DNA from 4 places in the Chromobacterium sp. Ag138 genome. Region 4 is predicted to be linked to each of the others. Evidence: predicted binding sites of a transcription regulator. Region 4 holds the regulator's gene; each other region holds the start of a gene.
What was found. The regulator sigma-54, encoded in region 4, starts transcription at its own class of promoters, with help from an activator protein. The targets are predictions, from matches to a motif close to CTGGCACGCTTCATGCTT.
Positions count from the first base shown of each region.

Region 1: the regulator sigma-54 is predicted to act here: its motif matches at 4,023-4,040, upstream of glnK (P-II family nitrogen regulator).
Region 2: the regulator sigma-54 is predicted to act here: its motif matches at 4,272-4,289, upstream of eat (ethanolamine permease).
Region 3: the regulator sigma-54 is predicted to act here: its motif matches at 5,225-5,242, upstream of ACY3GB_RS16475 (pilin).

Region 1 is NZ_JBUPWA010000001.1:3,741,112-3,749,057, forward strand. Features, by position in the region: gene ACY3GB_RS17510 (cytochrome b) at 1-199, shown strand, start outside; gene ACY3GB_RS17515 (cytochrome c1) at 217-981, shown strand; gene ACY3GB_RS17520 (glutathione S-transferase N-terminal domain-containing protein) at 1,136-1,738, shown strand; gene ACY3GB_RS17525 (ClpXP protease specificity-enhancing factor) at 1,749-2,180, shown strand; gene ACY3GB_RS17530 (ammonium transporter) at 2,298-3,608, opposite strand; gene glnK (P-II family nitrogen regulator) at 3,636-3,974, opposite strand; gene ACY3GB_RS17540 (accessory factor UbiK family protein) at 4,285-4,572, shown strand; gene ACY3GB_RS17545 (YifB family Mg chelatase-like AAA ATPase) at 4,578-6,080, shown strand; gene ACY3GB_RS17550 (SPOR domain-containing protein) at 6,145-6,894, shown strand; gene ACY3GB_RS17555 (thiol:disulfide interchange protein DsbA/DsbL) at 6,926-7,537, shown strand; tRNA gene ACY3GB_RS17560 (tRNA-Met) at 7,690-7,766, shown strand.
Region 2 is NZ_JBUPWA010000001.1:4,157,961-4,165,906, reverse strand. Features, by position in the region: gene ACY3GB_RS19555 (response regulator) at 1-516, shown strand, start outside; gene ACY3GB_RS19550 (HD domain-containing phosphohydrolase) at 520-1,539, shown strand; gene ACY3GB_RS19545 (EAL and HDOD domain-containing protein) at 1,590-3,014, opposite strand; gene aroC (chorismate synthase) at 3,071-4,171, opposite strand; gene eat (ethanolamine permease) at 4,359-5,774, shown strand; gene ACY3GB_RS19530 (ethanolamine ammonia-lyase subunit EutB) at 5,771-7,153, shown strand; gene eutC (ethanolamine ammonia-lyase subunit EutC) at 7,150-7,946, shown strand, end outside.
Region 3 is NZ_JBUPWA010000001.1:3,538,480-3,546,425, reverse strand. Features, by position in the region: gene rpoH (RNA polymerase sigma factor RpoH) at 1-778, shown strand, start outside; gene ACY3GB_RS16485 (PglL family O-oligosaccharyltransferase) at 862-2,646, opposite strand; gene ACY3GB_RS16480 (PglL family O-oligosaccharyltransferase) at 2,739-4,556, opposite strand; gene ACY3GB_RS16475 (pilin) at 4,619-5,107, opposite strand; gene ACY3GB_RS16470 (adenosylmethionine--8-amino-7-oxononanoate transaminase) at 5,385-6,731, shown strand; gene ACY3GB_RS16465 (hypothetical protein) at 6,816-7,946, shown strand, end outside.
Region 4 is NZ_JBUPWA010000001.1:1,623,345-1,631,290, reverse strand. Features, by position in the region: gene ACY3GB_RS07260 (DMT family transporter) at 1-314, opposite strand, end outside; gene ACY3GB_RS07255 (NAD(P)H-hydrate dehydratase) at 383-1,849, opposite strand; gene ACY3GB_RS07250 (flavin prenyltransferase UbiX) at 1,852-2,457, opposite strand; gene rapZ (RNase adapter RapZ) at 2,512-3,354, opposite strand; gene hprK (HPr(Ser) kinase/phosphatase) at 3,335-4,291, opposite strand; gene ptsN (PTS IIA-like nitrogen regulatory protein PtsN) at 4,284-4,745, opposite strand; gene hpf (ribosome hibernation-promoting factor, HPF/YfiA family) at 4,870-5,202, opposite strand; gene ACY3GB_RS07225 (RNA polymerase factor sigma-54) at 5,270-6,670, opposite strand; gene lptB (LPS export ABC transporter ATP-binding protein) at 6,674-7,402, opposite strand; gene lptA (lipopolysaccharide transport periplasmic protein LptA) at 7,399-7,946, opposite strand, start outside; gene lptC (LPS export ABC transporter periplasmic protein LptC) at 7,946-7,946, opposite strand, start outside.

The DNA of each region.
Region 1 (7,946 bases), 2.1 Mb from region 4:
GCGCACGCTGATCTCGCAGATCTTCTCGGCGATCTACTTCGCCTTCTTCCTGGGCATGCCGTTCTACACCAAGAACGACGTGGGCAGCGTCCCGGTGCCGGAGCGCGTGACCGATACCAACGCCAAGCGCCAGATCCAGTTCGTGGCCCTGGTGGCGCTGACCGTGTTCCTGGCCGCGCTGTTCGCCATGAACGTGTAAGCAAGGGGATAAGGAAAATGAAAAACAAGATCCGTCACCTGATCGCCGCCGCGGCGCTGGCGCTGCCTGTCGCGATGCCGGCCTTCGCCAACGAGGGCGGGCCCAAGCTCGACAAGGCGAACATCGACATCCAGGATACCGAGAGCCTGCAGCGCGGCGCGCAGATCTTCGCCAACTACTGCCTGTCCTGCCACTCGGCCAGCATGATGCGCTACAACCGGCTGGAGGACATCGGCCTGACCGAGGAGCAAATCAAGGCCGACCTGATGCCGGAGGGCGCCAAGATCGGCGATCAGATGAACATCGCGATGAACAAGCAGGACGCCAAGGCCTGGTTCGGCGCGACGCCGCCGGACCTGTCGCTGATCGCCCGTTCCCGCGGCGCCGATTACCTGTACAGCTATCTGCGCGGCTTCTATCGCGATCCATCCCGTCCGACCGGCTGGAACAACCTGGTGTTCGACAAGGTGGGCATGCCGCACATCTTCTGGGAATGGCAAGGCGACCAAGAGCTGAAGACGGTGAAGAACGCCGAGGGCCAGGAGGAGCACAAGCTTGAACTGGTCAAGGCCGGCACGCTGACCAAGCTGGAGAACGGCAAGGCCAACACCGCCGAGTTCGACCGCCGCATGCGCGACCTGACCAACTTCCTGGTCTATATGGGCGAGCCGGCCGCGGTGAAGCGCCAGCAGATAGGCTACGTGGTGGTGATGTTCCTGGGCTTGCTGCTGTTCCCGCTGGTGTATCTGTTGAAGAAGGAATACTGGCGCGACGTGCACTGAAGCCGTCGGGCAAGTTGAAAAAAGGCGGAAGCGATTCCGCCTTTTTTCTTTTTTAAATCATGATGTTGTGTTGAAAGACTGGAATGTGGCCGCTGGATAGTGCTAGAATGCGCGCTGCACTCATTTTTTAAGTTAGTCAAGGATTTTCTCCGCCATGATGACCCTCTACTCCGGAATCACCTGCCCGTTCAGTCAGCGCTGTCGTATCGTGCTCTTCGAAAAAGGGATGGATTTCGAAATCATCGATGTGGATATCCATAACAAGCCGGAAGACCTGGCTGTGATGAACCCGTACAACGAAGTGCCGGTTCTGGTGGAGCGCGACCTGATCCTGCACGAGTCCAACATCATCAATGAATACATCGACGAGCGTTTCCCGCATCCGCAGCTGATGCCGGCCGATCCGGTGATGCGCGCCCGCGCCCGCCTGTTCCTGCATCGTTTCGAAAACGAGCTGTTCATCCACGTGAAGACGCTGGAAGCCGGCGCCACCGGCAAGGAAGCGACCAAGGCGCGCGAAGCGATCCGCGACGGCCTGACCACCATCGCGCCGATCTTCTCCAAGCAGAAATTCATGCTGGGCGACGATTTCTCGATGATCGACGTGGCCATCGCGCCGCTGATGTGGCGCCTGGAGCATTACAATATCGACCTGGGCAAGAGCTCCGCGCCCATCCTCAAGTACGCCGAGCGCATCTTCCAGCGCCAGTCCTTCATCGATTCGCTGACCCCGTCCGAAAAGGCGATGCGCAAGTAAAGGAGACGCGATGAGCTCCAGCACCAAGCCGTACATGTTGCGCGCGCTGCACCAGTGGTGCGGCGACAATGGCTACACCCCGTACATCGTGGTGTGGGTGAACAGCCGCGCCGACGTGCCGCTCGAATACGTGAAGAACAACGAGATCGTGCTGAACATCGCCGAGACCGCAACCAAGAACCTGCGCATCGACAATGAGTGGATCTCGTTTTCCGCCCGCTTCGGCGGCGTATCGCGCGACATCTGGGTGCCCATCGGCAACGTGATGTCCATCTTCGCCCGGGAGACCGGCGAAGGCATGGGCTTCGAGGTGGAGCCGATGAGCGAGGAGGCGGCCAGCCTGAAGCCGGTCGGCGCCGAAGAAGACGCGCCGGACTCCGGCGGCGACGATCCGTCGCCGAACCGTCCCAGCGGGCGTCCCAGCCTGCGCATCGTCAAGTAAGCTTGTCGCATCGAGCGAAACCGGCCTTTGGCCGGTTTTTTCACTTTGTGCCGGCGAAAAAAAAACGGGGCCGAAGCCCCGCCAAGTCCCTTACACAACAATCTTCGATCTGGCGGCTTATTCCACGCGTTCGCCGTGCAGCACCAGGTCCAGGCCTTCGCGCTCTTCGTCCTCGGCGACGCGCAGTCCCAGCACGATGTCCACCAGCTTGAGCAGGATGAAGGTGACGATGCCGCAGTAGGCGATGGTCACGCCGACGCCCAGCGCCTGGATGGCCAGGCTGCCGTCGGCGCCGCCGATGTCCTTGACCGCGAACACGCCGGTGAGCAGCGCGCCCAGGATGCCGCCCACGCCGTGCACGCCGAAAGCGTCCAGCGAGTCGTCATAGCCCAGCATGTGCTTGAGCCCGGTGGCGCCCCAGAAGCAGACCGCGCCGGCGGCGAGGCCGATGATCAGCGCGCCCTTGACGTCGACGAAGCCGGCGGCCGGAGTGATGGCCACCAGGCCGGCGACCGCGCCGGAGGCGATGCCCAGCACTGACGGTTTCTTCTTGGTGGCCCATTCGGCGAACATCCAGGCCAGCGCGGCCATCGCGGTGGCGACCTGGGTAGTGACCATCGCCATGCCGGCGCGGCCGTCGGCGGCGCCTGCCGAGCCGGCGTTGAAGCCGAACCAGCCCACCCACAACATCGACGCGCCCATCAGGGTCAGCACCAGGTTATGCGGCGGCATGGCCTCCTTGCCGAAACCGACGCGCTTGCCCAGCACCAGCGCGGTCACCAGGCCGGCCACGCCGGCGTTGATGTGCACCACGGTGCCGCCGGCGAAGTCCAGCACGCCCTTGTCGCCCATCCAGCCGCCCGGCGCCCACACCCAGTGCGCCACCGGCACGTAGACCAGCAATGACCACAGCGCCATGAATACCAGCATCGCCGAGAACTTCATCCGCTCGGCGAAGGCGCCGGTGATCAAAGCCGGGGTGATGATGGCGAAGGTCATCTGGAAGGTCATGAACACCGATTCCGGAATGGTGCCGGCCAGAGGATGCACGGCCAGCTTGCCGGCGTCCTTCATGTACACCATGCCGTCCAGCATGAAGCGCGACAGATCGCCGATGTACGGCGTCCCCACGGTGAAGGCCAGGCTGTAGCCAACCACGGCCCACAGCACAGTCACCAGCGCGGTGATGGCGAAGCTTTGCATCAGCGTGGCCAGCACGTTCTTTTTGCGGACCATGCCGCCGTAGAACAGCGCCAGGCCGGGAATGGTCATGAACAGCACCAGGGCGGTGGAGGTCAGCATCCAGGCGGTGTCGCCGGAGTTGATCACCTTGGCGGCGACCACCGCGGGACCGGCCGGCGCGTCGGCCAGGGCGGGCAGCGAGAGGGCGGCGAGCCCGGAAGCCATTGCAGCGAGTATCTTTTTCATTATGGTTTCCCCAGTTTCACAAAGCGGTCAGACCGCGTCGGCGCCGGTTTCGCCGGTGCGGATGCGGATCACCTGCTCCAGGTCGTAGACGAAGATCTTGCCGTCGCCGATCTTGCCGGTGCGGGCGGACTTCTCGATGGCTTCCACCACCTGGTCCAGCAGCGCGTCGTCGATGGCGATTTCCAGCTTCACCTTGGGCAGGAAGTCGACGACGTATTCTGCGCCGCGATACAGCTCGGTATGGCCTTTCTGGCGGCCGAATCCCTTGACCTCGGAAACGGTGACGCCTTGTACGCCGATGGCGGACAGCGCTTCGCGGACTTCGTCAAGCTTGAACGGCTTGATCACTGCGGTAACGAGTTTCATGGCGGCTCCTTCTCGGACGATTGACAGATGGTTCTGCTGCGGATGGTTATGCAGGAATCGTGCCAGCCCGCGATGGGCGTTCTCTGAATTGTGATGCACTGCAAAAAAGGCCGCGCTGGCCGTTTTGGCACTTTCCTTGTGCGCCGGGGCTGCTTATGCTGCACAGTTTTGGTGCATCGCTGCGTCGCAACATGGCCTAGATGAAATCTGGAGACGGGCTGACATGTCCTTGCGGGCAGGAAATGCGGGAGCGCGAGGGCGCTTTTTGCTACACTCGGCTGAAGATCAAGACACTGCGGGAGCCGCCACCATGTTGAGCCAGAAACTGTTTGAAGAAATCAGCGCCAAGATCAGCGAGACCATCGCCGCCAGCCCGGCCAAGGATATCGAGAAGAATGTCCGCGCGATGATGGCTTCCACGTTTTCCAAGATGGATCTGGTCACCCGCGAGGAATTCGACGTGCAGCAGGCGGTGCTGGCGCGCACGCGGGAAAAGCTGGCCGCGTTGGAGTCGCGCCTGGCCAGGCTGGAGAACCAAGTGTTTCCGGACGAGGCCGCGGCTAAAGCGGAAGAACAGTCCGAACTCGGCCACTCCTGAGCGCCATGACGCTGGCGGTGGTGGCGAGCAGGGCGCTGTCCGGGCTTGACGCGCCGGAGGTTGCCGTCGAGGTCCACCTCGCCAACGGCCTGCCTGCGTTCAACATCGTCGGCCTGCCCGACACCGAGGTGAAGGAAAGCCGGGACCGCGTCCGCGCCGCCATCCTCACCTCGGGATTCGAATTTCCCGCCCGCAAGATCACCGTCAATCTGGCGCCGGCCGACCTGCCCAAGGACTCCGGCCGTTTCGATCTGCCCATCGCCATCGGCATCCTGCTGGCCTCCGGCCAGGTGAAGAACGACGATATCGCCCGTTACGAATTCGCCGGCGAGCTGGCGCTAAGCGGCGCGGTGCGTCCGGTGCGCGGCGCGCTGGCGATGGCCTGCCAGTGCCATGCCGCGGGCCGGGCGTTCGTGTTGCCTGCCGACAGCGCGGCGGAAGCCGCGGTGGTCGGAGGCGCGGCCATTTACGCGGTGGGGTCCTTGCCGCAGGCCTGCGCCTTCCTGAACGGCCTGCAGCCGTTGGAGCCGTTCGCCGGCGCGCTGGGCGGAGAGTGGCCGAACTATCCCGATCTCGGCGATGTCAAAGGCCAGTCCATCGCGCGCGGCGCGCTGGAGATCGCCGCGGCCGGCGGGCACAGCCTGCTGTTGATGGGGCCGCCCGGCACCGGCAAGTCCATGCTGGCGGCCAGGCTGCCGGGTTTGCTGCCGCCCTTGTCCGAGCGGGAGGCGCTGGAAAGCGCGGCGGTGCAGTCGCTGGGGTCGCAGGGTTTCCAGCCGGGGCGCTGGCGGGTGCGGCCGTATCGCTCTCCCCATCACACCGCCTCGGCGGTGGCCTTGGTCGGCGGCGGCAGCGAGCCCCGGCCGGGCGAGATCAGCCTGGCGCATCATGGCGTGCTGTTCCTGGACGAGTTGCCGGAGTTCGATCGCAAGGTATTGGAAGTGTTGCGGGAGCCGTTGGAGAGCGGGGTGATCCATATCTCGCGCGCGGCGCGCCAGGCCAGTTTCCCGGCGCGCTTCCAGCTGGTGGCGGCGATGAATCCCTGCCCTTGCGGCTATCATGGCCACCCTTCCGGGCGCTGCCAGTGCTCGCCCGAGCAAGTGGCGAAGTATCGGGGTAAAATCTCGGGCCCCTTGCTGGACCGGATCGACTTGCAGGTGGAGGTGCCGGCCTTGACGGCGGAGGAGTTGCAGCATTCCAGGCCGGGAGAGGGCAGCGAGCCGGTGCGCCGGCGGGTGTTCGAGGCCAGGGAGCGCCAGTTGGCGCGGCAGGGCGGCTTGAACGCGACGCTGCAGGGCGAGGCGCTGGAGACGCATTGCCGCGGCGACGAGGGCGCGCTGGCCGTGCTGGCCAAGGCTTTGCAACAACTTGGCTTGTCGGCGCGCGCGTATCATCGGATACTGCGGGTTTCGCGCACCATCGCCGATTTGCAGGGCGTCGAAACGATAAGCCGCAACCATGTATTGCAGGCGATCCAGCTCAGGCGCGTCATGCAAGGCGGCGCTTGATAAAATTGATCAATTAAATCCGGATGGCATGATGGCTGTCCAACAGACATAGCGGTAGTGGTGAATGGCTAATCGAGACCTGAAAAACTCCCCCAGACCGTCGCGCGGGCGCGGCAACTCCTCCTCGTCGCGCAGCGGCGGAGGCGGCATGATGGCGGGCATCATCATCGGCCTGATCGTCGGCGTGGCGGTGGCGGTGGGGTTGGCGATGTATCTGAACCGCTCGCCGGCCGCCTTCCAGCCCAAGAACGAGCGCAAGGCGGAAGCGCCGCAGCCGCCGACCGAGCTGCTGGCGCCGGGCACCCGCATTTCCGAGGCCGCTTCGGCCACGACGCCGGCCGCGCCGCCTCCGGCTCAAGCGCCGCAACAAGCCACGCTGGATTCCACCGAGACGGTGCCGCTGCCTCCGCCGGCGACGCCGCACGAAGCCAAGCCCAAACCGGCGCAGCAAGCGCCGGCAAAGACCGGTAAGGATGAGCAGCGCTTCGATTTTTACAAGATTCTGCCGGGCCAGGTGGACGCGGTCACCTCCGACGCCAAGTCCTCGCGTTCGGGGGAACCTTCGGCATCGGCGCCTGCCAAAAAAGTTTATTTGCAGCTGGGCGCGTTCCAGAACCAGGACGAGGCCGACAACCTGAAGGCCAAGCTGGCTTTGCTGGGGGTGGAGGCCAAGATCCAGTCGGTCAACGTGCCTGACAAGGGGATGGTCCACCGGGTCCGCGTCGGCCCGTTGAGCCGGCAGGACGACGTGGAGCGCATCCGCGCGCAGTTGAAACAGGACGGCATCAGCGCCAATGTGGTGAAGGCCGAGTAAGTCTCATCTCTCCAAGTAACGGGAAAAGAACATGAAGAAATGGTTGTTGTTGGCAATGCTGGCGGTCAGCGGCATGGCGAATGCCGCGATCCAGCTGGGCAAGGACTACACGATGCTGAGCACGCCCCAGCCGGTGGCCGATCCCAAGAAGGTGGAAGTGATCGAATTCTTCTCCTACCACTGCATCCATTGCTATGACGACGATCCGGCCCTCAACGCCTGGGCCAAGACCCTGCCGGCCGACGTGAGCTTCCGCAAGGAGCAGATCGTTTGGCAGAAGTCGATGGAAGGTTTCGCCCGCATGTTCGCCACCTTCAACGCCACCGGCACCTTCGACAAGCTGCATCGTCCGGCTTTCGAGGCGCAGATCAAGCAGCGCGTGGATTTGTCCAAGCCTGAGCAGTTCACCGGCTGGATCAAGCAGCAGAAGGGCGTCGATAGCGCCAAGCTGCTGCAGACCTACAACTCTTTCGGCATCAACGCCCAGGTGGCGCGCGCGAGCAAGATCACCCGCGACTACCAGATCCAGGGCACGCCGACCGTGATCGTCAACGGCAAGTACGTGGTGGTGACCAGCACGCCGGAACGCATGATCCAGGTGATGAACGAGCTGGTGGCCAAGGCCCGCGCCGAGAAGAAGTAATTGGATTTGGCTTGATGCGAGAAGGCGGCCCTTGGGCCGCTTTTTTGTTGCCGCGGCGTCTCTCAGATCGGGAAGAAAGCGGGTGACAGGTGCTTTTATGTAAAAAGTTCTTGACGCGCTTTTAGCTTTGCCTTAATATGCAATCTCTCTGACGCGGGGTGGAGCAGTCTGGTAGCTCGTCGGGCTCATAACCCGAAGGTCGTAGGTTCGAATCCTGCCCCCGCAACCAAATACCAGAAAAGCCGAATCGATGTTTTGATTCGGCTTTTTGCGTTTCTGTCGATCTTTTCGCCTCGCGCGCGTTTGCCAAGCAAAGTTGCCCGCACCCGTCATGGGGCGATGGGGATCGCCATTTTTGCTTCTTGTCCAAACTTTCTCCGGTTCGGCGCTGTGCCGAAAGAAATATTTT
Region 2 (7,946 bases), 2.5 Mb from region 4:
TACCGGCAATACCTGCGCAAGTTCGCGCGCGATTACGGCGACAGCCCGTCCACCATGCGGCTGGCCGGCAAGGTGGTCGCGCAGGCGCTGGCCCACAAACTGAAAGGGGCCGCGGGCAATCTGGCGCTGGACGAGGTGTCGGCGCGCGCCGCCGACGTGGAAAGCCGGCTGCAGGCCGGCAGCGAGCCCGGCCCGGCGCTGGACGCTTTGCGCATCGCGCTGGCGCGGGCGCTGGACTCCATTTCGCGCTACGCGCCGGCGACGCAGGCCGGCGAGGCCGCAAGCGCCCCCGCCATCGACGCCGAGCGGTTGAGGCCGTTGCTTCTCCAAGCGCTGCAGGCCTTCAACCGCGACGATCCCGCCGCGGTGGAGCCGGTGCTGGACCAGTTGGCAGCCCTGCTGCCGGACAAGCAGGTGGCGCCGCTGCGCGACGCCGCGGAGAACTTCGATTTCCGCGGCGGCGAAGCCGCCACGCAAGCCCTGGCGGAAACGCTGGGCCTTTCCCAGGAACGGTGACACATGCAGCCCTCTCCCCCCTTGCTCGTTGTCGACGACGAACCGCAGAATCTGGCGGCGATGCGCCAGGTGCTGGCGCCGCAATATCCGCTGGTTTTCGCCCGCAACGGCGCCGAAGCGCTGGCCGCCGCCGCCAAGCACCGCCCCTCGCTGGTGCTGCTGGACATCCAGATGCCGGACATGGACGGCTACGAGGTGTGCCGCCGCCTCAAGAAAGATCCGCAATCTTCCGCCACCCCGGTGATCTTCGTCACCTCGCTGGCGGAAATCGGCAACGAGGCGGCCGGTTTCGACGCCGGCGCGGTGGACTATCTGGTCAAACCCGTCTCCCCATCCATCGTGCAGGCGCGGGTCCGCACCCATCTCTCGCTGGTTCAAGCCACCCAGCTGGAGAAAAGCCACCGCGACGCGATCTACATGTTGGGCCAGGCCGGCCACTTCAACGATACCGACACCGGGGTCCACATCTGGCGGATGGCCGCCTATTCGGCCATGCTGGCCTCGACCAGCGGCTGGGACGCGCCGTCCTGCCATCTGCTGGAACTGGCCGCGCCCATGCACGACACCGGCAAGCTGGGCATACCGGACGCCATCCTGCGCAAGCCGGGCCCGTTGACGCCGGAAGAATGGGAAATCATGAAAACCCATACCCGGATCGGCCACGACATCCTGATCCGCAGCGAGGCGCCGGTATTCAGGCTGGCGGCGGAAATCGCGTTGCGCCACCATGAGAAATGGGACGGCAGCGGCTATCCCGACGGGCTGGCCGGAGAAGCCATTCCCGAATCGGCGCGCATCATTTCGCTGGCCGACGTGTTCGACGCGCTGACGATGCGCCGCCCTTACAAAGACGCCTGGCCGATGGAAAAGGCGCTGGCCACGCTGCGGCAGGGCAGCGGCGTCCATTTCGAGCCCAGGCTGGTCGAAGTGTTCGACGCCGCGCTGCCCAAGCTGCTGGAAATCAAGGAAATATGGGGCGACCTCTCCCAGCAGGCGGAGCACGACGTGCTGATGCTGTTCTGAGCGCGCGGGGGCGCCCGACGCCGCCGGCTCCCGAGGGGCTGCCGGCGGCGCTAAACCGCCTCGACGTTGTTGTGCACCTCGCTGTCGCGCAGCACCACCTGCGCCCACACCACCGAATCCAGGTAATACTGGTTGGCCAAGTCCAGGTCGAAATCCAGCACCCTGGCCAGCGCCTCGATCTGCGCGTTGTCGCCCTGCTCGCACGCCATCGCCAGCGACAGGTGCGGCGAGAAGATGCCCTTGCCCTCCACCACCGCCTCCCTCACCGTCAGCGGCAGCTCCAGCGGGTCCAGCACATCCGGAAAGGGTTGGTTGAGCAGCACGTCCAGCAGCGAGAACATCCCGGTCAGGAACAGGTGCTCAGCCTCCAGCTTGTTGCCGCGATAGCCGCCCAGCTTCTCCATGAAGCGGGCGCGGATCAACGACTTCTCCAGCAGCGCGACGGCGGTGCCGTCCTCCTTGCGCGAAGTGAACAGCAGCATGGACAGCCATTTGAACAAGGTCTCCCGCCCCAGCAGCAGCAGGGTCTCCTCTATCGTCTGCACCTTGCGCGACAAGCCGTGTATCGGCGAATTGATGAAGCGCAGCAGCTTGAACAGCAGCACCGAGTCGAGCTTGAACTGGGCTTCCACATCCTTGGGATCGGCGCTGGTGCGCAGCAGACGCATGATCTGCAGCACCCGGGTCTGGTTGGTGTCCACCTTGCCGCCCTCCAGCGCATGGGCGGTGGTGACGAAGGGGCCGTGGAACAAGGCGAAGCGGTTGTTGCCCGGCGCGCGCAGGCAGACATCCATGTCCTCTGCCGTGCCGACGTTGCGCGCCAGCCATCGGGCGCCGGGATAGCGCTTGGGGAGTTGATCCAGAATAGGCGCCAGCACCCGGGTGGACGGGCCGGCGAAATCCAGCACCATGAAGTCTACCCGGCTGAACAAATCGGCCTGCAATGCTGGGCTCAGCATGTTCTGGTCGTAGGCGGCGGGTTCCAGCGCGAAGCGCAGCCCGAGCTTCTGCAGCTCGTCCAGCTGGCGCAGCATATGTTCCGCCACCTCCATGCCCGGCAGCGGCTCCAGCACGAAGATCACGCTGCCCGCCGGCATGCCGCGCAGTTGCGGATCGTCGAGCGAGGTCATCGCGATGTGGACGAAGGCGCGGCGGTAGGCCAGCAGCCGGAAGATGTCCATATTGTGCAGCGTGGCCAGCAACAGCCGGTCGAACTCCTGCTGCTTGCCGGCCTCGATGTTGCGCTTGCCCTGGCGCACGAAGAAATCATAGGCGACGACGCGCTGCTGGCGGTCCATCACCGGCTGGTGCGACACGAAGCCCAGCGTGGCGGGCAGATCGGCCGGCTCGCCCTCCTCCGGCGGCAGAATGATGGTATCGGGCGGCTCCGGCCTCGCGTCCTGGTGCGGGGCCTCTTCCTCATGCGCGTTCTTCTTCAGACGTCCGGCCAATCCATCTATCAGATTTTTCAGCATGGTGTCATCCCAGGGTTGAACTGGCCTAGAGCCTGCCCGGCCGGTATATGTGCATTTTAGCCGATATGACCCGCAATTCTCGGCGTTTCCACCCGCACGTCGCCGCATTGCGCGCGGTGGCGCAAGGCATGGTCGATCAGCACCAAGGCCAGCATCGCTTCGGCGATCGGCGTGGCGCGGATGCCGACGCAGGGATCGTGGCGGCCATGGGTTTCCATGACCACGGCCTCGCCCTGCTTGTTGATCGAGCGCCGCGGCTGGGCGATGGACGACGTGGGTTTGATGGCGATGGAAACGTCGATCTGCTGGCCGGTGGAGATGCCGCCCAGCACGCCGCCGGCGTGGTTGCTGGCGAAGCCTTGCGGCGTCAGCTCGTCGCCGTGCTCGCTGCCCTTCTGCGTCACGCAGCCGAAGCCCGCGCCGATCTCCACGCCCTTGACCGCGTTGATGCTCATCATGGCGTAGGCGATGTCGGCGTCCAGGCGGTCGAACACCGGCTCGCCCCAGCCCACCGGCACATTGTCGGCCACCACGCGCAGCCGCGCGCCGATGGAATCCAGGCTCTTGCGGATGGAATCCATATATTCCTCCAGCCGCGGCACGATGTCCGGATCGGCGCTGAAGAAGGGATTGCCGCCCACATGCTCCCAACCCTTGAACGGCATCTGCACTTCGCCGATCTGGGTCATGTGGCCGCGAATGACGATGCCGTATTTTTCGCTCAGCCATTTCTTGGCGATGGCGCCGGCCGCGACCCGCACCGCGGTCTCGCGCGCCGACGAGCGGCCGCCGCCGCGCGGATCGCGGGTGCCGTATTTATGCCAGTAGCAGTAATCGGCGTGGCCGGGGCGGAAGGTCTCGGCGATATTGCCGTAGTCCTTGCTGCGCTGGTCCGTGTTGCGGATCAGCAGCGCGATCGGCGTGCCGGTGGTCTTGCCCTCGTAGACGCCGGACAGGATTTCGACGGTGTCCGGCTCGCGGCGCTGGGTCACGTGGCGGCTGGTGCCGGGCTTGCGGCGGTCGAGCTCCGCCTGGATGTCCGCCTCGGTCAAGGCCAGCCCCGGCGGGCAGCCGTCCACCACGCAGCCTATGCCCGGCCCGTGGCTCTCGCCGAAGGAAGTCACCGTAAACAATCGTCCCATGCTGCTGCCTGACATCTGCGTTCCCCTGCTGCTGATTGCGTATCGTCATCGATTCTAGCATGGCGCGCGCAGCAAGCAGCCATGCTGCGGCGCGCATTGAAATCGGCGGCGGACGCTGGCATTCTTTTTGCATAAACGGGCGATGCGGGAATGCCCGCCCTTTCCCGACGGGGAAGGCCATCCAATCGGACAGGAGTCTGCCATGAACGCATCGACACCCGGCCTCGCGCGCAAGCTCGGCGGCTGGCAACTATGGGGCATCGCCGTGGGGCTGGTGATTTCCGGCGAATACTTCGGCTGGAGCTACGGCTGGGCGCAGGCCGGCACGCTGGGCTTCCTCTGCGCCACGCTGTTCGTCGCGCTGATGTACGCCGCCTTCATCTTCAGCTTCACCGAGCTGACCACCGCCATCCCGCATGCCGGCGGACCGTTCGCCTACGCCCGCCGCGCCTTCGGCCCGCTGGGCGGCTTCGTCGCCGGCTTCGCCACGCTGTGCGAATTCGTGTTCGCGCCGCCGGCCATCGCGCTGGCGATAGGCGCCTATCTCAACGTGCAGTTCCCGTCGCTGGCGCCGAAATGGACCGCCTGCGGCGCCTATCTGGCCTTCATGGCGCTGAACATCGCCGGGGTCGGCATCGCCGCGATGTTCGAACTGGCGGTCACGCTGCTGGCCATCTTCGAACTGCTGGTGTTCATGGGCGTGGTGGCGCCGGGCTTCAGCTGGGACAACTTCATGCGCCACGGCTGGGCCGGACAGGACGCCTTCCATTGGGGCGCCGCCAGCGGCATGTTCGCCGCCTTGCCGTTCGCGATCTGGTTCTTCCTGGCGATCGAAGGCGCGGCGATGGCGGCCGAAGAAGCCAAGGACCCGGCGCGCACCATACCGCGCGCCTACATCGCCGGCATCCTCACCCTGGTGGCGCTGGCCTTCGGCGTGATGGTGATGGCCGGCGGCGCCGGCGACTGGAGCCGGCTGGCCAACATCAACGACCCGCTGCCGCAGGCGATGAAGCTGATCGTCGGCGAGCACAGCGGCTGGCTGCACATGCTGGTGTGGCTGGGCCTGTTCGGCCTGGTGGCGTCGTTCCACGGCATCATCATGGGTTATTCGCGGCAGATCTTCGCCCTGGCGCGGGCCGGCTACCTGCCGCGCGCGCTGGCCGCCGTCCATCCGCGCTTCAAGACGCCGCACCGCGCGATCCTGGCCGGCGGCGCGGTCGGCATCGCCGCCATCTTCAGCGACGATCTGGTGCAGATCGCCGGCCAGCCGCTGACCGCCAACATCGTCACGCTATCGGTGTTCGGCGCCATCGTCATGTACATCGTGTCGATGCTGGCGCTGTTCCGGCTGCGCGGCCGCGAGCCGGCGCTGCCCCGGCCGTTCTCCGCGCCCTGTTATCCGTGGCTGCCGGCGCTGGCGCTGGGCTGTTCGCTGATCTGCCTGCTCGCCATGGTCTATTACAACCGCTTGCTGGCCGGCATCTTCGCCGCGATGCTGGCCGCCGGCTACCTGTACTTCCTCGCCACCGCCCGCCAGCGCGCCGAAGCCGTCCAGGACGCGTTGCTGCAAGGCGCGCCATCCGAAACCCAACCCGATCCCGTCAAGGCCACGACATGAGCCACGCCATCGCCATAGGACCGCGGACCTACCGCTTCGCCGACCTGAAGACGCTAATGGCGCGCGCCAGCCCGCTGCGCTCCGGCGACCAGTTGGCCGGCGTCGCCGCCGCCAGCGCCGAGGAGCGGGTGGCGGCGCAGATGTGCCTGGCCGACCTGCCGCTGACCGTCTTTCTCAACGAGACGCTGATCCCGTACGAGGAGGACGAAGTCACCCGGCTGATTCTGGACAGCCACGACGCCGCCGCCTTCGCCGCCGTCTCGCACCTGACCGTCGGCGGCCTGCGCGACTGGCTGCTGTCCGACGCCGCCACCGCGGAGACGCTGGCGGCGCTGGCGCCGGGGCTGACGCCGGAAATGGCGGCGGCCGTGTCCAAGCTGATGCGCAACCAGGATCTGGTGCAGGCGGCGAAGAAATGCCGCGTCGTCACCGCCTTCCGCAATACCCAGGGCCTGCCCGGCCGCATGGGGGTGCGGCTGCAGCCCAACCATCCGGCCGACGACGCGCGCGCCATCGCCGCCGCCACGCTGGACGGCCTGCTATACGGCGCCGGCGACGCGGTGATCGGCATCAATCCGGCCGGCGACAGTCCTGAAGACATCCGCGGTTTGCTGACCCTGCTGGACGAGGTGCGCCAGCGCTACGCCATCCCGACCCAAAGCTGCGTGCTGACCCACGTCACCAGCACGCTGGACCTGATCCGCCAGGGCGCGCCGGTGGACCTGGTGTTCCAATCGATAGCCGGCACCGAGAAGGCCAACGCCGGCTTCGGCGTCAGCCTGGCCGTGCTGGACGAGGCGCATCAGGCCGCGCGGGAGCTGAAGCGCGGCACGGTAGGCGGCAACGTGATGTATTTCGAGACCGGCCAGGGCAGCGCGCTGTCGGCCAACGCCCACTGGGGCGTGGACCAGCAAACTTGCGAGGCCCGCGCCTACGCGGTGGCGCGCCGCTATTCGCCGCTGCTGGTCAACACCGTGGTCGGCTTCATCGGCCCGGAATACCTGTACAACGGCAAGCAGATCATCCGCGCCGGGCTGGAAGACCATTTCTGCGGCAAGCTCCTGGGCCTGCCGATGGGCTGCGACATCTGCTACACCAACCACGCCGAGGCCGACCAGGACGACATGGACGCGCTGTTGACGCTGCTGGGCGCGGCCGGCGTGCACTTCATCATCGGCGTGCCCGGCGCCGACGACATCATGCTGGGCTACCAGAGCACCTCCTTCCACGACGCGCTCTACCTGCGCAACACCTTGGGGCTGAAGCGCGCGCCGGAATTCGAAGACTGGCTGGAGACCATGGAAATCACCCGCGGCGGCAGGCTGCTGCCGCAGGATAGGCGGCAACGGCTGCTGGCGATGATGGAGGGCGTAGCGTGAAAGAGAAGCAGAACCCGATCACCGAAGACGGCTGGGGCGAACTGTCCCGCCTCACCGCCGCCCGCATCGCGCTGGGCCGCGCCGGCAGCAGCCTGCCCTGCCGCGAGACGCTGCGCTTCGCCCTGGCCCATGCCCAGGCGCGCGACGCGGTACACACGCCGCTGGACGTGGCGGCCTTGGCCGGCGAGCTGGCGGCCGACGGCCATCGCGTCATCGACATCCATAGCGCGGCCGCAAGCCGCGCCGAATACCTGCAGCGGCCGGACCTCGGCCGCAAGCTGGACCAGGCCAGCCGCGCGCGGCTGCTGGCCGAAACCGGCAAAGGCTGCGATCTGCTGATCCTCATCGGCGACGGCCTGTCCTCGCGCGCGCCGGCCCTGCACGCGGTGCCGCTGCTGCGCGAGCTGCTGCCGAGAGTGCGGGAGATGGGCCTGAGCGTCGGCCCGCTGCTGATCGCGCGCGAGGCGCGGGTGGCGCTGGGGGACGAGGCCGGGGACATCCTGGGCGCGCGAATGACGGCGATGCTGATAGGCGAGCGCCCCGGCCTGAGTTCGCCGGACAGCCTGGGCCTGTACCTGACCGCCGCGCCGCGCGCCGGCCGCAGCGACGCCGAGCGCAATTGCATTTCCAATGTGCGGCCGGACGGCCTGCCCTATCCGCTGGCGGCGTTCAAGCTGGCCTGGCTGATAGACGCCGCGCTGCGCCAGGCCACCGGGGTGGGACTGAAAGACGGCAGCGCGGCAGATCCTCGCTGGGCGGCGCTGTTGGCGAGGCAGGCCTGCCTAGTCAAAGA
Region 3 (7,946 bases), 1.9 Mb from region 4:
GACGCCGGAGCAGGAAACCGAACTCGCGACCCGTTTCCAGCAGGAAAACGATCTGGAAGCGGCGCGGCAGATGGTGCTGTCGCACCTGCGCGTGGTGGTGTCCGTGTCGCGCGGTTACGCCGGCTACGGCTTGCAGCAGGCCGATCTGATCCAGGAAGGCAATATCGGCCTGATGAAGGCGGTCAAGCGCTTCGAGCCGGGCCGCGGCGTGCGCCTGTTCTCGTTCGCCATACACTGGATCAAGGCCGAAATCCACGAATTCATCCTGCGCAACTGGCGCCTGGTGCGCATCGCCACCACCAAGCCGCAGCGCAAGCTGTTCTTCAACCTGCGCAGCATGAAGAGCGGTTTCTCCGCGTTGTCCGAGCAGGAAGCCAAATCCATCGCCAACGATCTGGGCGTCAAGCCCGAGGAAGTGCGCGAAATGGAAATCCGCATGAACGGCCAGGACATCTCCCTGCTGGCCGACAGCGACGACGAGGACAGCTACGCGCCGATAGACTGGCTGGCCGACAGCCACAGCGAGCCGACCCGCGCGCTGGAGCGCCGCGCTTTCGACCATCTGCAGTCGGAAGGCCTGGAATACGCGCTGTCCACGCTGGACGCCCGCAGCCGCCGCATCGTCGAGGCGCGCTGGCTGGCCGACGACAGCGGCTCCACGCTGCACGAGCTGGCCGCCGAGTTCGGCGTGTCGGCCGAGCGCATCCGCCAGATCGAGGCCAAGGCGCTGACCAAGATGAAAACCGCGCTCAGCGAAGGCGTGGTGCTGGACAACTGATCCCGCGCCGCCGGACGCGAAAAAGCCGCTCGAAGATTCGAGCGGCTTTTTTATTGCCCGCCGCCAGAAGGCGGCGGGACGGCTCACTCCTGCAAGGTGCGGAACTTGGCCGGCAGCTTGTCGTAAGCCTCGCGGCTGACCCGGCGCAGCGGCGCCCATGCCGGTTCCTGGTCGCCAAGCGTCTCGAGGAACTGGCCGGCATAGGTCGGGAACGACGCCAGCGTGGTGCGCAGCGTCTGCTCGGCCTTGGCCTGCTGGCCGGCCAGGATTTCCAGCTGGGCGCGCTTCAGCATCACGTCGGGATAGGGGCGGAATTCGGTCAGCCTGTCTTCCAGCGCCAGCTTCTGCTTCAGGTTGTCCCGATTCACCGGCAGATAATCATCCAGCGTGTACAGCGCGTGGTAGGCGAACAAGGGCTTGGTTTCGACGATCTCGATCAGGCGCTCGGTGCGGACCTTGTCCTTGGCGGCGTTGCCGGTCGGCACGTACAGGTTCACCAGTTCCCAGAACATGGAGGAGGTGCTGATCGACAGCCAGCCCACCCATGCCAGCGCCGCCAGCAAGGGCAATCGCATCGGCCAGGCCAGCGGGCGCTCGCCGCGCGGTGCCATCGCCATGAACACCACCAGCATCGCCAGGAAGTAGTAGTACCACAGCGGATACTCCAGCATGCTGTGGGTCAGCGTCACCGCGATGCAACCCAGCGCCAGCACGCCCTCGGGCTCGGCCTTGCGGCGGAAGAAGGGCAGCACCGTCCAGACGAAGCCGGCCAGCACCAGCGTGGTCACCACGCCGCCCATCTCCGCCAGCAGCTGCATCAGCAGGTTGTGGGCGTTGGTGAACAGCCCGCTGTTGTAACCGGCCGCGGCGAACTGGGGCAACTGCTGCAGGCGCACGCTTTCCGCCGCGTACTGCGACCAGCCCACGCCCCACAGCGGGTGCGCCTGGAAGGTCATCCAGGCCTTATGCATCTCGGCGAAGCGGCGCGCGCCCATGTCGTCGCCGTTGGCCGCCAGCCGCGCGATGCCGGACGCGTTCTCGACATCGGAGTGGGTCAGCAGCGAAATCAGGTGGTTGAACAAGGGCAGCGCGAACTGGGCGGCCAGTATCGTAGCCGAAGCGGCCCACATCGCCAGCATCATCCGGCGCGAGGCCTCGTCGCGGCTGCGCCAGTGCCACAGCCCGGCCAGCGCGGACAGGGCCACCAGATACAGCAGAATGGTGCGGGAACCCGCCCAGCCCAGCATCAGCGCCATCCACAGCACCAGCGCCACCAGCCAGCCGCGGCCCAGGCGGCCGACGGCGAACAGGTAGACGCCGGACACCACCGACCACATCAGATAATGGGCATACTGGTTGCGTTGGCCGATGTGTCCGAAGATATTGCTGGTGGGGTGGGAGCCGTCATAGAACAACCCCAGCGCCGGCGCCAGGCCAGTCAGCTGGGCTGTGCCGATCAGCGACTGCACCAGGCCGCCGACGATGACCGCCCGCGCCAGCCACACCGCGAACTCGCGGTCGCCCAAGGCGCCGCGCAGCGATGCGGTGACCGAGGCCAGCAACGCCGTCGCCAGCCAGGCCAGCGCGGTGACGTAGCTCATGCCGGGGAACAATAGGTGGACGAACTGCGGCTGCAGCGCCCAGGCACCGGCCAAGGCCAGGCACAGCCAGCCGGCGCGCGGCATCGAATCGAACAGGCGTCCGCCGGGGATCAGGAACGCGCCGGCGGCCAGCAGCAGCCAAATCACGTTGATCTCGCCGAACCACTGCGGCAGCGGCACGAAGTGGACGCGGGAAGCGAAGGGCACGATGGCGATCAGGCACAGGGCCAGCAGCGCCAAGCGCTCGGAAATCTTCTGAAAAGTCATGGCAGATCAGATGTCGGAAAGCAGGAAGCGGGCAGCATACCGCATGCGCCGCCCCGGCAAAACCCATCAAGTGTGTCGGCGCGTTACAAAGCTCAGAACAGCGTCTTGCGCGTGACCGGTGACGCGACGGTCATCACGGCGGCGACGCGGCCAGCCTCCGCGCCTGAGCCATAGCGGTCATATTCCCCTGCCGCCTTATTGGCCATTTGAGTCAAAGGCTGCAATGCCGGATCCCCCCTGCCCTGCAAAAAAAGCGCGACCTTGGGAGCTTCGTCAGGAAAGTTGGCGATCAGCAAGGCCATGGCCTGCTTAGCCTCTTGCTCCTTGCCCATGAGCAGCCTTTGCATCGCAAGTTTAAGCAGCACGCCTGGGAAAGGTTGGCTCCTAGCCAGCTCCTCCATAAAGCTGATACGGGCGTCTGCCATATCCCTTGAGACATCAATATAATTCAATAGAATCAACTTCGCGCTGTCGCTCCACCATGGAACAATCATCACTTTCTGCAGATACGCGACTCGCTGCTGATTCTCCTCAAAGCTGATACTGGGATGATTGTAGCGTACCAGATTCTGGAAAATCCAGACCCCGGAAATCATATAAATCAGCATCAAGCCTCCTGCCGTCACTCCAACCCACCTTATCAGATCCGTTTCCAATCGCGCAACAATACAAGGACCAGGAGCCCGTGCGCAAATGATGATCAGCATTGCCAAAAAGGGAAGATACCACAAAGGAAATTCGAATAAACTATGTCCCAATATCATCAATGCGATAACGATTAGCATCAAATGCTCTGGCGTTTGCTGCCCTTTGAAAAAATAAGGCCATAAACAAAAAAGCAAACCAGCCATCACGATAAGCGTGCCAACAATCCCAGTCTCCGCCAGCAGTTGGAAGATCAAGTTATGACAGTGGGTGAATAACCAATTTTCCGGCGACTTAGGAAGGCCGCCAGACAACTCCAACCATTCCGACTGATAAGCATATCCGCCAACACCATAACCTGTCCAAGGATGAGTCTGGAACATGCTCCAGGCCTTGCTCCACTCGATGCGCCGTCGCAAGCCGAAACTATCGCCAAGCATTCTCTCCGCACCGCTTGACGCGTCGAAATACCAGCCTAGTGCTTGCATTCCTCTGACCAACGGACCACTGAACAGCTGCCACATAGCCAATGCCAGCAAGGCGAACGCCAACATTGCCACCATCTTCGTCACCCGTTCATCCGAACGAGCGCGCCTGTGCCAGAACCAGCCAAGCACCGCCATGGCCAATCCGTAAGCCAGAACCAGGCGCGAACCCGACCAGGTCATCAACATGGTCAGCATCAGCATGCAAGCAGCCCCCAATACTCTGGTCAAGCGCCCCGTGCCATATAGATAGCAACAAGCCATGATACTCCAGCCCAAATACTCCCCGTAATGATTGCGCTGCGCTAAATTACCGATAGGGATAGATGGATTGAGCGGATCATAGATGACAAAGCCATGCAGATAAGGCGCCCCTCCTGCAAGCTGTATCAAACCAATCACGCATTGCAACAGGCCACCGCCTAGCAATATCCACGCAAGCGCGCACAATGCCGACTCTTGCCTCAACCAGAGTCCAGCGCACAGGCTGAGAAGAAGCATGATGGCTAATACCCCTCCCCATTGGACCGCTGCAATGTAATTTCCCACCCACGCGCCGGAAGCGACAATCCATAACAAAAAAGCCAATAAAAATATGCTTGCGCGAGGAATAGCCAACGTCGCCATACGAAAGTGGAAAAACCAGCACGCAGCCATACCGATACCCAAGATTACCAGCGCGTGCGTCCACCAATCTTGTAGTGGGCTATAACGGGCATAATTAAGAAAGGGCGCGGCAAATAGCAAAATCCAAAACATGAAGATCGGCAGTTTTTTCATTGTTGGCATAGAATCAAAAAGAGGCGCTTGCGCGCCTCTTGGTCATAACAAAACAATCATAGCTATACGCGGCAATTTGTGGGCACCCAATTAGCCGATAGCTGATTAGCGGCTGCAATAGCGATCGCATTCGAAGCGACCGTGGTGCTCCCGGTATAGGTGCAAACCCAGGTCACCGAGCCGGTCCCCGAGGAGGGAACAAGTTCGAGCAACGCGCCATTTAAGACCGCGGAGGTGAACGTAACCGGAATAACGCCGTTCGCCAATACCGACACCTGGCTGACTGACGGCCCCGAGATCGAAGTCGGAGCAGCAAGGCCATAATTGGTATTGAAAGGCGCCGTACCACTGGCGTATGAGCCCTGCGCTGCATAATATTCCGCAACCGCCGTTTGCGCCGCAGACGCCAGGGACAAGCCCTCCGACACTCGCGCGCGCTTGGTGTAATCCTGATAAGCCGGAATCGCGATCGCGGCCAAAATGCCGACGATGGCCACCACGATCATCAGTTCAATCAGGGTGAAGCCCTGCTGCCGATGCTGTTTCTTCATGTTGAACTCCCAGTTTGAGCCAAGCTTAGCCAAAGTGGAGGGAGACGCGTCGCCTCGTCCCTCCTTCCCATCTTCAAAGGTCGCGGGTTTGCCCCGTCATGTTGTACCGAAACCGGCCAGCACGAAACATGCCAGCCCCGCGCAAGGCCGGCCATCGATGCCGGTCCGGGCACAGCCTTGTCAGCATAGGTCAGAAACTGCCGTTTTTCGTCACTCGGACTGCCCGTTCGGACTGTGCTAGCATCGCTTTCCCACCCGGACACACAGGAGCCGCCGCATGAGCAACCAAGCCTGGCTGGAGCGCAGTTTCGCCGCCGTCTGGCATCCCTGCACCCAGATGAAGCGCCATGAGCGGCTGCCCATCGTGCCCATCGCCAGCGCGGACGGCGTCTGGCTGACCGATTTCGACGGCAAGCGCTACCTGGACGGCGTCAGCTCCTGGTGGGTGAATTTGTTCGGCCACGGCCACCCGCGGATCAAGCAGGCGGTGCGCGAGCAGCTGGACCGGCTGGAACACGTGATGCTGGCCGGCTTCACCCACCGCCCGGTGGTGGAGCTGTCGGAGCGGCTGGCCAAGCTGTCCGGCCTCGGCCATGCCTTCTACGGCTCCGACGGCGCCAGCGCCACCGAAATCGCGCTGAAGATGAGCTTTCATTACTGGAAGAATGTCGGCCGGCCGCAAAAAAACCGTTTCGTCAGCCTGGAAAACAGCTACCACGGCGAAACCGTCGGCGCGCTGGCGGTCACCGATGTGCCGCTGTTCTCGTCCACCTACGCCGAGCTGCTGAAACCCGGCCTGCGCGCGCCCAGCCCGGACGCCCGGCAGGCAGGGCCTGGCGAAAGCGCGGCCGATATCGCGCTGCGCGCCGCCCGCTCGATGGAAAACCTGCTGGCCAAGCATGGCGGCGAGATCGCCGCGGTGATCGTCGAGCCGCTGGTCCAGGGGGCGGCAGGCATGGCGATGTACGATCCCATCTACCTGACCGAACTGCGCCGGCTGTGCGACCGCTACCAGGTGCATCTGATCGCGGACGAAATCGCCGTCGGCTTCGGCCGCAGCGGCAGCTTCTTCGCCTACCAGCAGGCTGGCGTCACGCCGGACTTCCTGTGCCTGTCCAAAGGCATCACCGGCGGCTTCTTGCCCTTGTCCTGCGTGCTGACCCGGGACGAAATATACCAGGCCTTCTACCACGACGACGTGGCGCGCGGCTTCCTGCACTCGCACAGCTACACCGGCAACGCGCTCGCCTGCGCGGCGGCGCTGGCGGTGCTGGACATCTTCGAAGACGAAAACGTGCTGGAAGCCAACCGGCTCAAGGCCGCCGACTTCATCGAACGGATGCGCCCGCTGATCGAGCGGCCCGAAATCCGCCACTTCCGCCATCAAGGGATGATCTGGGCCTTCGACGTCGAAACACCGCGCGCGGACTTTGCATTGGCTTATTTTTCGGCCATGCTGAAACGCGGATGCCTGTTGCGGCCGATTGGAAAATCGGTCTACTTCATGCCGCCGTACACGCTGAAACCCGAGGAGATGGACTGGCTGGTGGCGGCCGGCGTCGATGCGCTGGACGAGGTGCTGGCAGGAGAAAGCGCCGGCGGCGACGCGACCCCGCTGCCCTGAGCGTTTCCGGCCTTCTCCGCCCTTGCGCAGCGCCCGCCTCGGAGCCTCTCCCGAATGCCGCCACTCGTCTTGCCGAAGAAGGATATGGACCCGCAACTCGTCAACACCCAGCCTGCCAGCGTCGCCGCCTGGCTGGAGCGCTTGCCTTACACCGACCTGGCCGAATGCGGCAAGCTGCTCGGCCAGGGCCTCCACCAGCTGGGCCGCGTTCCGATGGACCCCATGCAGCGCTACAAGCTGCTCAAGCTCTATCTGAAAGCGCTGGATCGTTACTACCCGTTGCTGGAGAACGAAGCCCAGCACGGCGACGCGGTCGCCTCCCCCAAGATGCGGCTGCTGGCTGCTATCAGCGTCAAGCTGTTCGCCAACCTGTTCCTGGCCTTCAAGCAGACGCTCAACGAGAAGCTGGCCCGCCACGCGCTGCTGGAGCGCGAGCAGCCCAAGCAGGAGCTGCTGCTGTACACGATGATGGCCGCGCGGCAATACCTGAACATCAGCCAGCAAAACTATTACCCGCTCCCCGGCGGCTTCTGGCTGGACTGCCACCAGTTGTACGCTCTGGCGCTGCAGCGCGGCTGGCAGGACAAATCATTGGCCGGCGACGACACGCTGGCCGTCATCTACCGCCAATTGCTGCTGCTGGGACTCACCGCCACCAACCGGCTGTCGGCCAGCGACATGCAGCTGGCCAGGCAACTGGCTTACGATCTGGCCAAGCAGGTGGAACTGCTGCCGCTGGCCCGGTTGCCGGAAGGCCGCCAGGGCTATGTGCTGGATCTGCGGGAGGACGCCCCGCCTCGCTATCTCCCCGCCCGGCCGTCACCATCCCAGCCCGATTGCTTTCTCCTCGAGCTGTCCGGCGCGCTGGACTCGATGCGGAAAAGCCTGGCCCAGCTGCGCAAAACCGCCAGCGGCAGCGCCTCCCCCATGCTGAACGACGAAGTGCGGCTGCTCAGCGGCCTGGCGGAAGAGTGGCAGCGTCCGCGGCGGCGGCGGCACAGCCGGGAAGACACGCACGCGCAAGCCGAGATCACCGCCGGCGTGGCCGCCATCTGGCACCGCGTCAACGGCGGCAGCTGGCAGCCGGCCGGCGCCGATCCAGACGAGGACGGCTCCCATCTGCGCCCGCCTCCCGCGCCCAGCCTGCTGACCATCGCCAACCGCAGCGAATCCGGCTACCTGTTGCGCGGCCTGCCGCTGGAGCAGCCGCTGCGC
Region 4 (7,946 bases):
GCCTGCGCTTCCTGGGCCGGCAGCAGCGAGTAGGCCTGGAACAGCACCAGATAGTAGATGAAGGGGTTGACCGCGCCGAACAGCAGCGAGCTTTTCCAGTGGCGGCGGAAGGCGGCGGCCAGCTCGGGCAGGCGGCGCTGCCAGGCCAGGATGGACAGCAGCGACAGCAGGGAGGCGGCGCTGGCGTACAGCACCAGTTGCATCGGACTGAGGTGCTGCAGGCTGAGCTTGAAGGCGCTGGCGACGGTGGACCAGGCCAGCACGGCGCCGAGGCCGAAGGCGTAGGCTTTTTTCTGGTTGTGGACGGACGACAATACGGCTCTCCGGTATGGTGGCTTGCCGATTGATGTTAACCACAAACCGCCGTCATCGGCAAAGCGCTTCAGCCCCCGGCCAGCAGGCGGTTGAGAGCGCGGCTGAGGCGCGGAATGGTGGCGGAGGCGGCGAGGCCGATCGGTCCTCCGTTTTCGGCGCGGTAGCCGTCGCCGGCCAGTCCGTGCAGCCGGACCGCCAGCGAGGCGGCGCCGAACGCGTCCATGCCCTGGGCCAGCAGCGCGGCGATGAGGCCGGTCAACACATCGCCCTGGCCGGCGGCGGCCAGCTCCGGGCCGCCGCTGTCGTTGACGCGGTAATAGCCGTCCGGCCGCGCGATCAGGCTGCCGGCGCCTTTCAGCACGACGACGCTGTCGAGGCCCGCGGCCAGCTCGCGGGCGCGCGTCACGCGATCGGCCTGAATCTCATGGGCGCCCAGCCGCAGCAGCCTGGCGGCTTCGGCGGGGTGGGGAGTCAGCACGGTGGGGGCGCGGCGTTCGGCGACGCGGGCGGCCAGATCGCGGCGGACCGCCAGCAGATTCAGCGCGTCGGCATCCAGCACCAGCGGAACCGGGCGGGCGATGGCCAGTTCCAGCAGCCGCTCCGCCAGTTCCTGCTGTCCCAGGCCGGGGCCGACCGCCAGCACGTCGGCGACGGGCAGGTCCGCCGCTTCGTCCGCCGGGCGCACCATCAGTTCCGGCGCGGCCGGATCGACCGGCAGCCTATCGTCCAGCGGGCACAGATAGACCTTGCCGGCGCCGCCTGCCAGCGCGCTGCGCCCGGCGAGCAGCGCCGCGCCCAGCATGCCGGGCGCGCCGCCGATGACGGACACGGAGCCGTAGCTGCCCTTGTGGCTGTCCCGGTTGCGGGCGAGCGCCGCGGCCGGCGGGCGGTTGAGCTCGCCTTCGGCCTCCGGATACAGGCCGGCGGGGCAGTCCAGCGTCGCCAGCTCGACCTGGCCGGCGAGGTCGGCGCCGTGGCCGCCGAACAGTCCCGGCTTGTGGCAGAGGAAGGTCAGGGTGTGGTCGGCGCGAATGGCCGCGCCTTGCGGCTGCCCGGTATAGGCGTCCAGCCCGCTGGGGCAGTCCAGCGCCAGCTTGCGGCAGTCGAGGCGGTTCAGCCGATGGATCAGGTCGTGCCAGGCCGGGTCCAGCGGGCGGGACAGGCCGATGCCGAACAGGCCGTCTATCAGCAGCGCCGGAGGCGGCGCACCATCAGGCAACTCGGCCAAGATGGCGAGGCCGGCTTTTTCCGCCTGCCGGCGCGCGGCGCGGCATTCGTCGCTGGCCGGCGCGACGGGTTGCAGGACGGTCAGCGGATGGCCGCGTTTGCGCAGCGCCAGCGCCGCGTGCAGCGCGTCGCCGCCGTTGTTGCCGGGGCCGGCGCAGACCAGCAGAGGCGACGCGGGCGGGCAATGGCGGGTGACCCAGTCCGCGGCGGCCAGCGCGGCGCGGCGCATCAAGTTCAGTCCATGGCCGGCGGCGGCCTGCTCCAGCCGGCGCAGCGCCTCCAGGCTCAGGATCGGACCGCCGTCCATGCTCATTCTCCCCAGCGCGGCGTCAAGGTTTGCTCGACGCCCAGTTGATCGAGGATGCGGGAGACGACGAAGTCCACCATGTCGTCCACGCTCTTGGGGTGGGTGTAGAAGCCGGGAGCGGGGGGCAGGATCACCACCCCCAGGCGCGCCAGGTCCAGCATGTTTTCCAGGTGGATGGCGGACAGCGGCGTCTCGCGCGGCACCAGCACCAGCTTGCGCTGCTCCTTGATGCAGACGTCGGCCGCGCGTTCGATCAGGTTATCGCTCATGCCGTGGCGGATGGCGGCCAGCGTGCCCATCGAGCATGGGCATACCACCATCGCGTCCGGCGGATTGGAGCCGGACGCGGCCGGCGCGAACCATTCCTCGCGGCCGTACACTTCCAGCTGGCCGTCGCCGGCGGGATAGCGCGCCTGCAGCCAGGCTTTCATCTCGGCCGGGCGGGAGGGCAGGGTCAGGTGCATTTCCTGCTTGGCCACCACCTGGGCGGCTTGGGAGTACAGCACCCACACCCGCGCGCCGGCGGCGAGCAGGGCCTCGATCAGGCGCAGGCCGTAAGGCAGGCCGGAGGCACCGGTGAGGGCGACGGTGATGATCTTGCGGGGCATCGGCTTCTTTCTCCAGCCGGGCTGGACAGGCAGGGCGGCGGGCCCCGCCGAGGGTCAGTGTTCGCGGTACAGCTGGCGGTGGCGGACCAATACCTGGCGGTCGGGGAAGGCGCGCGCCAGGTTCTCGATGATGTACACCGAACGGTGCTGGCCGCCGGTGCAGCCGACGGCCACCGTCAGGTAGCTGCGGTTTTCCTTGCCGTAGCAGGGCAGCCACTTGGCGATCATCGCCTGGATGTCGGCTATCATCTCGGCCACTTCCTGGCGGCCGGCGAAGAAGTCGATGATGGGTTGGTCGCAGCCGGTGAACGGGCGCAGTTGCGGATCGTAATAAGGATTGGGCAGGCAGCGGGCGTCGAAGACGAAATCGGCGTCCTGCGGCACGCCGTGCTTGAAGCCGAACGATTCGAAGATCAGCGTCAGCTGGCTGCTGTCGGCGTCTACCAGCTCGCGCACCCAGCTTCTGAGGGCGTTGGCGGACAGCTCGCTGGTATCGATGCGGGTGCCCAGCTCCAGCACCTCGGCCAGCATCTCCTGCTCCAGCAATATGCTTTCCTCCACCGTGATGCCGGTGTCGGACAGGGGGTGGCGGCGGCGGGTTTCGGAAAAACGCTTGACCAGCGTCTCCGGCTTGGCCTCCAGGAACAGCAGCCGCACATCCATGCCTTGGGACTTCAGGGACTCCACCACCTTGGGCAGCGCGCCCAGGGTGGGGCCGGAGCGGGTGTCCACGCTGATGGCGATGTCCTTGTAGCCGAAGTCGGCGTACATCGCCATCGCTTCCGGCAGCATGGTGGCGGGCAGATTGTCCACGCAGTAGAAACCGGAATCCTCCAGCGCGCGCAGCGCCACCGACTTGCCGGAGCCGGACAGGCCGCTAATCAATATCAGGCGCATTTTCCTGATCTCGCAAGAAATTGGTGTGGCGTTCGATGAATTCGCGGGTGCTGTCGATGCCGCGCAGCTGCAGGATGTAGTTGCGCACGGCGGCCTCCACCAGCACCGCCAGGTTGCGGCCGGCGGCCACGGGCAGCACCACCTTGCGCACGGTGACGCCGATGATGTCCTGGGTTTCCGACTGGATGTTCAGCCGGTCCAGCGCCTGCATCGCCTGATCGTTGGCTTTGACCAGATGGATGATCAGCTTCAGCACCTTCTTGGGGCGGACCGCGGTCTCGCCGAAGATGGTGCGGATGTTGAGGATGCCGAGGCCGCGCACTTCCAAGAAGTCGCGCAGCAGCGGCGGACAGCGGCCTTCCAGCGTGTCCGGGCCGATGCGGTACAGCTCGACGGCGTCGTCGGCCACCATGCCGTGGCCGCGCGAGATCAATTCCAGCGCCAGCTCGCTTTTTCCCATCGCGGAGTCGCCCATGATCAGCACGCCGATCTCGAACACGTCGAGGAACACGCCGTGCAGCACGGTGGACACCGCCAGCGCGCGGGCCAGATAGATCCGCAGCACATCCATCAGGTACGGGCTTTCCAGCGTGCTGCACATCAGGGGCACGTTGTGGCTGTGGCAGTAGTCGCGCAGCAGCCGGGGCACCGGCTGGTTGTTGGTGACCATCACCACCGACATGCTCTTGTGGAACAGCTGGTCCAGCGCGGTTTTGGCCGCCGACTGCTCCAGCTTGTTCAGGTAGTCGACCTCGGCGAGGCCGAGCACCTGCACCCGGTTGGGGTGGATGAAGTTGAGGTGGCCGACCAGGGCCAGCGTCGGGCGCTGGTCGTCGTTGCCGATCACGTTGTCGGAGCCGCCGGTGCCGGCGACCCAAGTCAGATTCAGCTTCTGCTGGTTTTCCTGATACAGCCGGCGCACGGTGATGCTAGGCATGGGGCGTCCATTCGCAAAGCAGCTTGTACAGTTCGTCGCGGGCGCAGGCACCCAGCATCTGCTCGCGCATCTGGCGGCTGGAGAACAGTTGCGCCAGCTCCGACAGCACCTGCAGGTGCAGGTCGGTGGCGTGCTCGGGGACCAGCAGCACGAACAGGCATTGCACCGGCTTGCCGTCCGGCGCGTCGAAGGGAATGGGCGCCTTCAGGCGGATGAACACGCCGGTGGCTTCCTTGAGGCCGCGCGCGCGGCCGTGGGGAATGGCCACGCCCTGGCCGAGTCCGGTGGAGCCCAGTTTTTCACGGCTGAACAGGCTGTCGAAAACCTCGCTGCGGGCGATGCCGCGGGTGTTTTCCACGAGCAGTCCCACTTGTTCGAACACCCGCTTCTTGCTGGCGACGTCCAGATCCAGCAGGATATGGTCCGGGGTCAGGATCTTGCCGATGAGAGTCATGTTGGAGTATGCATGCGGCTCTTGGGGTGAAACTGTGAATTCTACGTTGCCTTGATAGTACTGAAAACCGGCAAGCGCAAAGAAAAACGGGAACCGTGAGGCTCCCGTTGTCTTCAGTCCGGCCTTACAGCGAGGCCTGGGCCTGAGACGCTTCGCCCGAGCCCACCGCGCGGTGCTCGGTCAGCTTTTCCTTGTACTTCAGGACTTGGCGGTCCAGCTTGTCCATCAGGACGTCGATGGCGGCGTAGAGGTCGGCCTCGGAAGCTTCGATGTGGATGTCCTTGCCGGACAGGTGCACATTGACTTCAGCCTTCTGGACCAGCTTGTCCACCGACAGGGTGACGGAGATGTCGATCACGTGGTCGACATGGCGGGTAATGCGCTCGAGCTTGTTCTCGATGTATTCGCGCAGCGACGGGGTGACTTCCAGGTGCAGGCCAGTTACTTTGAGGTTCATACCCTAGCTCCTTCTGGTGTTGACCACCCGGTCGGGTTGCCGGGCGGCATTGTATTCTTGAGGCCCCTTACAGCGCCTTGCGCAGATTCACCGCCGGAATCTGCATGGCTTCACGATACTTGGCTACGGTGCGTCTGGCAACCTGTATTCCCTGCTTGGCCAGCGCGTCGGCGATGGCGCTGTCGGACAGCGGCTTCGCGCGGTCCTCGGCGTCTATCATGCCGCGGATGTGGGCCTTGATCGCGGTGGCGGAGCACTCTCCGCCGCTTTCAGTTTCCAGCGAACTGCCGAAGAAATACTTGAGCTCGAACAAGCCTCGCGAACAAAGCAGGTATTTCTGGCTGGTGGATCGGGAAACGGTGGATTCGTGCAGGCCCAGCTCTTCCGCGATGTCCCGCAGGATCAGCGGGCGCATCGCCACTTCGCCGTGCTCAAAGAACGATTGCTGGCGCTCAACGATAGCTTCCGCCACTTTGAGTATGGTGTCAAACCGTTGCTGGATGTTCTTGACCAGCCAGCGGGCCTCCTGCAGCCGGCCCGACATTTCGCCGCCGGCGCGCTGGTCGGCCAGCATGCGCTCGTAGAGCCGGTTGACGCGCAGGCGGGGCATCGCGGCGCGGTTGAGCTCGGCCGCCCAGCGGCCGCGCAGCTTGCGCACGCTGATGTCGGGAATCACGTAATGGGTTTCGCCGTGGCCGAAACCGGTGGCCGGGTGCGGGTTGAGGCGGGCGATCAGCGCCTGCGCGCCGCGCAGCGCCGCGTCGTCGCAGCGCAGCAGCTTTTTCAGCCGGGCGTAGTCGCGGCCGCCGAGCAGGGCCAGATGCTCGCGGACGATGGCCAGCGCCAGCGCGTGCTCAGGCTCGCCGCCGGGCCGGCGCTGCAGCTGCAGCGTCAGCGATTCGGCCAGCGAGCGCGCGCCGACGCCGGCGGGGTCGAACTGCTGCAGCAACCTGAGGCCCACCGCCAGCTCGTCGACTTCCAGCTCCAGCTCCAGCGGCAGGTTGCCGGCCAGTTCGTCCAGCTCCAGCGGCAGGTAGCCGTCGTCGTCCAGCTCCTCGATCAGCAGGCGCATCACCGCGCGGTCGCGGTCGGAGAGGGCGATTTCGCCCAGCTGCGTCAGCAGGTGCTCGCGCAGGCTGACCGGGCAGGGCACGTTGAGCATGGGGTCGAAGTCATTGTCGTCCCCCTTGCGGCTGCCGGCGCCCCAGTCCAGCAGTTCGCCGGCGCCGTCGTCGCGGCTGTCGGCATCCTGGGACTCGGCCGGTCCTTCCTGCTGTTCCGCGCCGTCGGGAGCGGCTTCGCCGTCGCGGGGCTCGTCGCCGCGCTCCAGCAGCGGATTGTCCAGCAGGAAGCGCTCCACCTCCGTCTGCAGATCCAGCGTGGACAGCTGCAGCAGCTTGATCGATTGCTGCAGCTGCGGCGTCAGCGTCAGCTGCTGGGATACCTTGAGCTGAAGAGCCTGTTTCATCGTTTACAGATGGAAGTGCTCGCCGAGGTAGACCTCGCGCACTCTCTCGTTGTTGACCAGTTCTTCCGGCTCGCCGGAGGCCAGCACCGAGCCGTCGCTGATGATGTAGGCGCGGTCGCAGATGCGCAGCGTCTCGCGCACGTTGTGGTCGGTGATCAGCACGCCGATGCCGCGCTCCTTCAGGAAGGAGATGATCTTCTGGATGTCGATCACCGCGATCGGGTCCACGCCGGCGAACGGCTCGTCCAGCAGGATGAAGCGGGGGCGGGTGGCCAGCACGCGGGCGATCTCCACCCGGCGGCGCTCGCCGCCGGACAGCGACAGCGCGTTGCTGTCGCGCAGATGGCCGATGTTCAGGTCGTCCAGCAGCAGATCCAGCTCTTTTTCCAGCTCTTTGCCCTTGAGGCCGGAGATTTCCAGGATGGCGGCGATGTTCTCTTCCACCGTCATGCGGCGGAAGATGGACGCTTCCTGCGGCAGGTAGCCGAGGCCGAGCTGGGCGCGCTGATGGATCGGGTAGTGGGTGATGGACGCGTCGTCGAGGCGGATGTCGCCGTCGTCGGCGCCGATCAGGCCGACGATCATGTAGAAGCTGGTGGTCTTGCCGGCGCCGTTGGGGCCGAGCAGGCCGACGACTTCGCCGCTCTCGATGCTGAGCGACACGTCCTTGACCACGGTGCGCTTCTTGAAGCGTTTTTTCAGATTGGTGACGGTGAGGATGCTGTGCTTCATGGCGCGGCGGCTCCGGCGGCGGGCTTGGCGGCCGCCGGCTGCGACGCGGTGTTCTTCGGCTGCAGGATCACGGTGGTGCGTCCGCCCTTGCCGGCGTTGGCGCCGCCGCCCATCACCTGGTAGACCTCGCTCTGGGTGTCGTAGGTGATCACGTTGCCGATCACGAGGTCGCCGTTGCGCTTGACGCGGGCGTTGCCGGTCAGCACCGCGAAGTGCTTGGCGCTGTCGTAGTCCAGTTTGCTGGACTGGCCTTCGATCCAGCCGCTGTTGTTGTCCAGCTTCTGGCGGAAGGTGACGATGCGGCCGGTGGCCTGCAGCGTCTGGTTGCCTTGCTGGTCCTGGGTGGCGACCACCTTGTCGGCGTTCAGCCGCAGCGTGCCCTGGATCACCACCACGTTGCCGGTGCAGGTGGAGACGCCCTTGGTCTGCTCCATGGTGCAGCCGTTGTCGCTGGTGATCTCGATGGGCTTGGTTTTGTCTGCCTGTTCGGCGTAAGCCAGCGCGGAGGCGGCCAGCAGCAAGCCGGCCAGCAGGATGCGAGAGT